2 regions of the Exiguobacterium sp. R-39 genome follow, and region 1 is predicted to be linked to the other one. Evidence: predicted binding sites of a transcription regulator. Region 1 holds the regulator's gene; the other holds the start of a gene.

Region 1 (4,228 bases):
ATTGTTAATGATTTGTTGGGCAAGACCTTCGACGACGGCTGTTTTACCAACACCCGGCTCTCCGATCAAGACCGGATTGTTTTTTGTCCGACGGCTTAAGACTTCAATGACACGTTGGATTTCTTTCGCACGGCCGATCACTGGATCAAGACGTGTTTCCCGTGCCTGTTGTGTCAAGTCGCGTGCGAGACCGTCAAGCGTCGGTGTTGCGACACCAGATCCTGCTTGCGACGCATTGGCTGTCGTTTCACTGTTACCAAGCAGTTGAAGCACCTGCTGACGGGCTTTAGAGAGGCTGATGCCAAGGTTGTTTAAGACACGTGCTGCGACGCCTTCTCCTTCACGGATCAGACCGAGTAAGAGATGCTCTGTACCGACATACGAATGACCGAGTTTACGGGCCTCATCCATCGACAGCTCGATGACTTTTTTCGCGCGTGGTGTATAGTGAATCGTCGTCGCACCGTCTTGGCCGCGACCGATTAAAGCTTCAACTTCCATTTGAATCTTATCTGAACTGAGTCCGAGTGCTGTTAAGGCTTTCGCCGCAATCCCGTCTCCTTCACGTACAAGTCCGAGTAAAATGTGTTCTGTCCCGATATTATGGTGACCAAGACGTACCGCTTCTTCTTGAGCAAGTGCGAGTACGCGTTGAGCACGTTCTGTGAATCGTCCAAACATCATTACGCAAAACCTCCTTGTGTGTGATCCCTGTTTGTCTGTTCGGTTAACATCTGACGAATGATACTCGCTCGTTCGATGTCCCGTTCTCTTGATGTTAATTGTTTCCCGAAATGCTTTTGTAGAAAACCTGTTTGTAGCGATACAAGTAAATGATGGAATAAGTTTGGCGGAAGTTCCACGGCCAAACCGAGGCTATCGGCTAACCGGACATCGGATAAACGCTCCGTTGCTTCCCGTGCCGTAATTAATCGGGCCGATTGCAAAATTCCGGATGACCGGTAAAGCCGGTCTTCTAGTTCTTCTTGATACGTCTCCAATAATCCTTTTCTTGCCGCTTGTTCTGCCTCAATTAATGCTTCAACAGCAAATTGATAATCCGTAATCAGCATATCCTCACTCGCACCAAGTGTCCGTTGATTCGATAATTGGAACATTCGACCGGAAGCATCGCTTCCTTCGCCGTAACGCCCGCGAATCGCAAAACCGAGCTGCCGCAGGTGTTTAATATACCCTTGGATTTGATTGGTCAGGACGAGTCCCGGTAAATGCAACATCACCGAGGCCCGTAGGCCTGTGCCGACGTTACTCGGACAAGTCGTCAAATAACCGAGCGTATCATCAAAAGCTATCTTGAAGCGTTCACTGATTAAACGATCGACCTGCTTTGCCACCCGAAAAGCTTCTTCTAACTGCAAACCCGGTAACAGGGTTTGAATACGAAAATGATCTTCTTCATTCACCATGACACTGATCTGTTCATCTTCACTGATAAAAAGTCCGGTTCGTGGGTGTGTCGCAAGGGCAGGACTGATCAAATGTTTTTCTACTAAAGCAGTTCGCGTTAAGGCATCAACTTGATCGACCCGCCCGAATTGAAATCCTTTTAGTCCGGATAATTGACGTTCTGTTTCGTTGATTAACGCATTTGCCTGTTCTTCTGTCATTCTTGTCGAAAAAGGATAATGGGCTACATTACGCGCTAAGCGAATTCGTGTCGAAACGACGATATCATCGTAAGGTGCCTGTTGATCCATCTTTTGACTAAGAGGTTGCGTCAATAGTTCTTCAAACATGGCGCAAATCCTCCTCCACATTTACAATCTGCTGTTTAATGAGTTCTGCTTCTTCATAGTCTTCCGATAAAATCTTACGGTTCAACTGTTCTTTGAGTCGACTCAACTGTTGTGCCAATCTTTTTTCGACCGACTCTTCTTCAGGACGTGAACCATAATGTTTCGTATGACCGTGTTGAAACTGACGAATCATCCCATCTACTTCTTCTTTGAAAAACGAATAGCATGTTGCACAACCAACTTTTCGCAAATGTAAAAGTTGTTGGCGTGTCATCCCACATGAAGGACAAGCGGTTTCTTGATAGGCTTTTGCCAGTTCTTTTACACAAACTGAACAAAGAACTTGTTCTGTTCCCTCTTGATCTTGTGGGAGTTTGACACGGACGACAGCTTCTCGTTCACCACACCGCTGACAACGCATACACATTCCTCCCGTGTCACAGTCGCTTAATGGTTTGCAGGACGGTCTGCATCAAATGAGCCCGCATCCGGCGTTGATCCTCAAGTGCCATTGGTAGACTTTCCTTTTGCAACAACGATTGAATCAAAATCGCTTCTCGCCGTGTCAACAGCTGCTCGTTTACTAAACGAATCAGATAATCTTCTGCAGCTTGTTCGGTTAAATCGTTTCCAACCCATTGGCTGACTTCATCTAACAGATCATGACTATCTAAAATGACAATCTTTTGAATGCGGATATACCCACCGCCACCACGTTTACTTTCAACAAAATAACCCTTTTCAACCGTAAAACGGGTGTTGATGACATAATTGATTTGTGAGGGTACACAATCAAAACGTTCTGCAATTTCCTGGCGTTTGATTTCAATTTTTTTCTCATCATGTAAAATCTGCTTTAAATAGGCTTCGATGATATCTGTGATGTTTTGCATGGGCACCACCTCTCTGACCATCTTTGACTATTGTTTGATTTAATAGTAATCATCTTAAAAGTGAAATGCAACCATTTAGGCTTTTCATTTGGCATACACAAAAAGACCGACCTGCAAAATGCAGATCGGTCCTTCACTTGCCTGGCAACGTCCTATCCTCACAGGGGGAAGCCCCCAACTACTTTCGGCGTTCAAGTGCTTAACTTCCGTGTTCGGCATGGGAACGGGTGTGACCACTTGGCTATCGTCACCAGACGACGGGCTCGCGCCCTCAAAACTGAAGTCATCAACAATCATCTGCTAGAACAAGGCCTCGACCGATTAGTATCACTCAGCTCCGCATGTCGCCATGCTTCCACCCGTGACCTATCTACCTCATCGTCTCTGAGGGGTCTTTCTTGATTACTCAAAGGGAAATCTCATCTTGGAGGGGGCTTCATGCTTAGATGCTTTCAGCATTTATCCCGTCCGCACGTAGCTACCCAGCGATGCTCCTGGCGGAACAACTGGTACACCAGCGGTGCGTCCATCCCGGTCCTCTCGTACTAAGGACAGCTCTCCTCAAATTTCCTGCGCCCACGACGGATAGGGACCGAACTGTCTCACGACGTTCTGAACCCAGCTCGCGTACCGCTTTAATGGGCGAACAGCCCAACCCTTGGGACCTACTCCAGCCCCAGGATGCGATGAGCCGACATCGAGGTGCCAAACCTCCCCGTCGATGTGGACTCTTGGGGGAGATCAGCCTGTTATCCCCAGGGTAGCTTTTATCCGTTGAGCGATGGCCCTTCCATGCGGAACCACCGGATCACTAAGCCCGACTTTCGTCCCTGCTCGACTTGTAGGTCTCGCAGTCAAGCTCCCTTCTGCCTTTGCGCTCTACGAATGATTTCCAACCATTCTGAGGGAACCTTTGGGCGCCTCCGTTACTGTTTAGGAGGCGACCGCCCCAGTCAAACTACCCGCCTGACACGGTCCTCCAGCCGGATGACGGCTGCGAGTTAGAGACTCTATGCATGAAGGGCGGTATCCCAAGGGTGACTCCTCCGAAGCTGGCGCTCCGGTCTCGACGTCTCCCGCCTATCCTGTACATCATGCACAAAGCCTCAATATCAGGCTGTAGTAAAGCTCCATGGGGTCTTTCCGTCCTGTCGCGGGTAACCTGCATCTTCACAGGTACTATGATTTCACCGGGTCTCTCGTTGAGACAGTGCCCAAATCGTTACGCCTTTCGTGCGGGTCGGAACTTACCCGACAAGGAATTTCGCTACCTTAGGACCGTTATAGTTACGGCCGCCGTTTACTGGGGCTTCGGTTCAAAGCTTCGCTTGCGCTAACCCATCCCCTTAACCTTCCAGCACCGGGCAGGCGTCAGCCCCTATACGTCATCTTGCGATTTAGCAGAGACCTGTGTTTTTGCTAAACAGTCGTTTGGGCCTATTCACTGCGGCTCTACTCATGTAGAGCGTCCCTTCTCCCGAAGTTACGGGACCATTTTGCCGAGTTCCTTAACGAGAGTTATCCCGCGCGTCTTAGAATTCTCATCCCGCCTACCTGTGTCGGTTTACGGTACTGGCA
Region 2 (4,228 bases), 740 kb from region 1:
CTCAGCTTTTTCTTTGTCTGTGAAGAAACCAGTACATTCGAGAACGATGTCAACACCGAGCTCGCCCCATGGGAGTTCTTCTGGGTTGCGGTTAGCAAGTGTTTTGATTTCTTTACCGTTGACGAGGAAGTAACCGTCGTGTACTTCAACTTCTCCGTCGAAACGACCTTGAGTCGTATCATATTTCAAGAGGTGTGCAAGCATTTTAGTGTCTGTAAGGTCATTGATTGCGACTACTTCGATTCCGTCAAACTGAAGAATTTGACGAAGTGCCAAACGTCCGATACGTCCAAATCCATTAATACCAACTTTTACTGCCATGATAATTTTCCTCCTTTTAATGTAAAGCGAGTTATCTATTATTCAAAAGGGGGCTACCCTTTCAAAATCGTTGTTGCTGCCCCTTCATCCGTAATCAGGATGATGTCCGGGGACTGTTTGACATACGCATTGATTGCTTCTGCTTTAGAATGTCCTCCGGCGACGACGATGACGTGTTCGACTTGTTTTAAGTCGTCGAGTTGAAGACCAACTGTCTTCACCCGGTGCACGATTTTTCCGTCCCGATCGAAGTAATAACCAAATGCTTCCGCTACCGCATGTTCCTGTTCAAGCTGTTCCAGTAACTCGGTCGAAGCGCGACGACGTTTTGCCATCGTTTTTGCCTCACCAATTCCATGTACCACGATTGAGGCATCTTTAATCATTTGTAACACATTTTTAATGCTTGGCTCTTCCACCATCTTCACAAACGTTTCCTTACTGACCATGTCTGGTATGTGCAATAAGTGATAATCACTTTGTGCACGGGATGCCATCCGTGAGCAGACCGTATTCGCTTGCAATTCAAGGGTTTCGCCTAAGCCGCCACGTGCCGGCACGAACGTCATCGGACGGTTTTCCTTATCGGGCGACATCATCGCCGCGACGGAAGCCATCGTCGTACCTCCTGTGACTGCAATCGTGTTGTGTACTTCTGAAGAAAGTTCCCGTTTCAAGCGTGCGACCGTCGCACGTCCCATATCGCGTTGCACCCAGAAGGTTTGATCCGAATCCCCTGGTACGATGACGACATCCCGGACACCCAGTTTTTCCTGTAAGGCTTTCGCCATGTCAGAAATACCGGCCAGTTCTGCCATCACGCTGTGCATACTTCGTAAGACGATCCGCCCTTCATCCGTCAAAGACATTCCTTGTGTCGCCACTTCGAGCAATCCCTGCTCTTTCAGGAAGTCCACTTCCCGGCGTAATACCCGTTCCGTCAAGCCGAGGCTTGTTGCCAGGGTCCGCCGGCCAATCGGCTGCATGAGCCGGACATAATGAAGTATGTCGTAACGTGTCTGCATTTCTTCGATCAGATCAGGCACGATTCGTTTTTGGATCTGTACTAACTGCCGAATCATGTATTCCCGCTCCTCTCAAGTTGCTGGACACTTTACGTCCCGCGTGTCATATCTTGTCCCACTTGGTACATCCTCATCATAACAGCCCTCGTACAAGGATTCAAGCCTCGCCCTTTAACTTTTTTCAAGTAAGCGGTTTCTTATCGCCTCTGTCTCAAATTTGCCATAACTCCAAATTTCAGACTGATGCATGACGACAGGAATTTCATATAAAAAACGGAGACTGAGCGCAGCATCTTCTTCAATGTTCATTTCTTCGAACGTCCAATCCGGAAATTCATCGAGTACGAAATCAAGTAAGAAGGCGGCTTCCTCACATAGCGTACATCCGGGACGTGAATACAGTGTTAAGGTCGTGTGTTCTTTTGATGGCATCATTCATTCGCCTCTCGTCGTTTCGTCATGTCGGACCGGGTCAAGTGCAGACCCGCCCGATACTTCGCGACTGTCCGTCTTGCGACCCGGATGCCTTCCAGGTCGAGACGGTTGACGATCTGTTGATCCGACAACGGCGAGGTCGCTTCCTGAATCAATTGTGCGATTCGGGCCTTGATTAAAAAGCTCGATGTGCCGCTTTTCGTCTTCGATACAAAAAAATTCTCAAGCTCAAGGGTTCCCTGAACCGTCCGGATCGTTTTGTTGGCAATCGCCCGACCAATCGTCGAAGGATGGTATCCCGTTTGTTCGGCGACTTCTTTTTTCGTCAACGGTTCTAAATGAAGTTCCCCTTTGAACCAACGGATTTGCCGCGCAATGATAACGTCCAGAATCGAATGCAAGGTTTTGCGTCGTCGTTCATAGGCGCTCAAAAAAGGTGTTGCTTCCTCAAGATCCGTCCACGACGTATCAAGTGTTAAGCTATACCAATTGACTTGCACCTGACCGTCGACCCACTCGACATCGGCTTCCGGGATCGTCATCGTGGTCGATGTCGGTAAGAGTGGGGTTTTCGGTAACCGTTCAATCCGTAGCTTCATTTGTTTCCGCTCTGTCCCGTCATTAATCTTTTCCAAGACGTTTGTAAGAGATTGCCCGTCTGACAGATCAGCGACCAAATCAATCAAACGGTCTTCCTCAAGCTCCATGGCATGCAACAGGCGACACTCCGCTTCCGAGCGTGCCGCGATTCCGGTCGGTTCACATTGCTGAAGCAGTTGTCGTGCCTGCTTGATTGTCGACTCCTCACAGTCAAGCAAAACTGCTAATCGTGCATCGGTCGTTCTGAGTAATCCATCCGCGTCTAAGTACAGGATGAGTTGTTCCGCCATATATCCTATTTCCTGTCTGACCGATTCTAAACGTATTTGCTGAAGAAGTTCCGCTTCAAATGAGTCAATCCGGTCTGCAACCTGCGCTAAATCCGGCGGAATCATTTTTCTTCCATTATGTTCAGTCCGAGTAGCACGACGGATGATTCGGTACAATCGTTCCTCGAGTTCTGCCCGCGTCTCTTCCAGCACCGCCAATTGAAACAACTGAGCGGCTGACATCACGAGACGTTGTGCTTGTTCCTGTCTCTGTTCCATCCGTTCCCCTCCCTTTCCCGATTAAAATAGATTCTGCTTCTATTATATAGGATGGACCTTCATTCAATCGTCTCTTACGTTTTGACAAAAAATCAGCAAACTTGAAAATCTAGTATTGCTTTTCTGAAAAAATGTCGGTATACTATTAATTGTTCAGTAATTACATGCACCCGTAGCTCAGGGGATAGAGCACTGGTTTCCGGTACCAGGTGTCGGGAGTTCAAATCTCTCCGGGTGTACCATACTTGAATCTTCAGGCAATGCCGTTTACGGTGTTGCCTTTTTTCTATACTGATATGTTTAGCAGCCACTGTTTCCGGAAAAATACATAAAACCTACAGCGTATCTTTTGACCAATGTTGACCAAAGGATTATGATAAGGACAAGTCGAATATGTGCTACATACCAACCATAAGGAGGCAAAGACTATGTTAATTCCAACAGTCATCGAACAAACCAACCGCGGGGAACGTGCTTACGATATCTATTCCCGTTTGCTCAAAGACCGCATCATCCTTCTCGGGAGCGCGATTGACGACAACGTCGCCAACTCAGTCGTTGCCCAGTTACTTTTCCTAGCAGCAGAAGATCCAGATAAAGAAATCTCACTTTACATCAACAGCCCAGGTGGCTCAATCACAGCAGGTATGGCGATTTACGATACGATGAACTTCATCAAACCGCAAGTTTCAACCATCTGTATCGGAATGGCTGCTTCAATGGGTGCATTCTTGCTTCAAGCCGGCGCTAAAGGAAAACGTTTTGCACTTCCAAACGCCGAAATCATGATCCACCAACCACTCGGTGGAACACAAGGTCAAGCATCGGACATCAAAATCCATGCGGAACGCATCATCAAAATGCGTGAACACTTAAACAAAATCATGGCTGAAAATACAGGACAACCACTTGAAGTCATCGAGCGTGATACAGAGCGCGATAACTTCATGTCTGCTCAAGCAGCCGCTGACTATGGTTTAATCGACCGCGTCATGGAACGTGCGTAATTTTCACCAGACCGTCTTCGCAGATTGCGAGGACGGTTTTTTTCCTGTGTACAAAAAAAGACCACTGTCCTTTGCGTCACTCTTCTCAGAACAGACGCGGACAGAGGTCCTATTTTTTAGTCGATCAAATCTGTGATATCAGATACGATATCGTGGTTTTCGCGAATCAATGTGTAGATTCCGTTCGCATGAGGTGAAAGTTCTTCTTCCGCCTGCAATTGTTTCAGGAACAACGATGTCGCAAAGGCGACGAGCGTACTTTTTGGTACACCGATCGTTTTCGCTTTTTTCG

Evidence for each region. The regulator CtsR, encoded in region 1, represses protease genes until heat stress. The targets are predictions, from matches to a motif close to ATGGTCAATAAAGGTCAAACA.
Region 2: the regulator CtsR is predicted to act here: its motif matches at 3,276-3,296, upstream of clpP (ATP-dependent Clp endopeptidase proteolytic subunit ClpP).

Annotation. Positions count from the first base shown of each region.
Region 1 is NZ_CP187965.1:91,021-95,248, reverse strand. It holds gene clpC (ATP-dependent protease ATP-binding subunit ClpC) at 1-684, opposite strand, end outside; gene ACP26N_RS00530 (protein arginine kinase) at 684-1,757, opposite strand; gene ACP26N_RS00525 (hypothetical protein) at 1,750-2,178, opposite strand; gene ACP26N_RS00520 (CtsR family transcriptional regulator) at 2,195-2,650, opposite strand; rRNA gene rrf (5S ribosomal RNA) at 2,790-2,905, opposite strand; rRNA gene ACP26N_RS00510 (23S ribosomal RNA) at 2,952-4,228, opposite strand, start outside.
Region 2 is NZ_CP187965.1:2,433,340-2,437,567, forward strand. It holds gene gap (type I glyceraldehyde-3-phosphate dehydrogenase) at 1-321, opposite strand, end outside; gene ACP26N_RS12805 (sugar-binding transcriptional regulator) at 375-1,403, opposite strand; gene ACP26N_RS12810 (glutaredoxin family protein) at 1,518-1,781, opposite strand; gene ACP26N_RS12815 (RNA polymerase subunit sigma-54) at 1,778-2,929, opposite strand; tRNA gene ACP26N_RS12820 (tRNA-Arg) at 3,096-3,171, shown strand; gene clpP (ATP-dependent Clp endopeptidase proteolytic subunit ClpP) at 3,325-3,936, shown strand; gene ACP26N_RS12830 (hypothetical protein) at 4,053-4,228, opposite strand, start outside.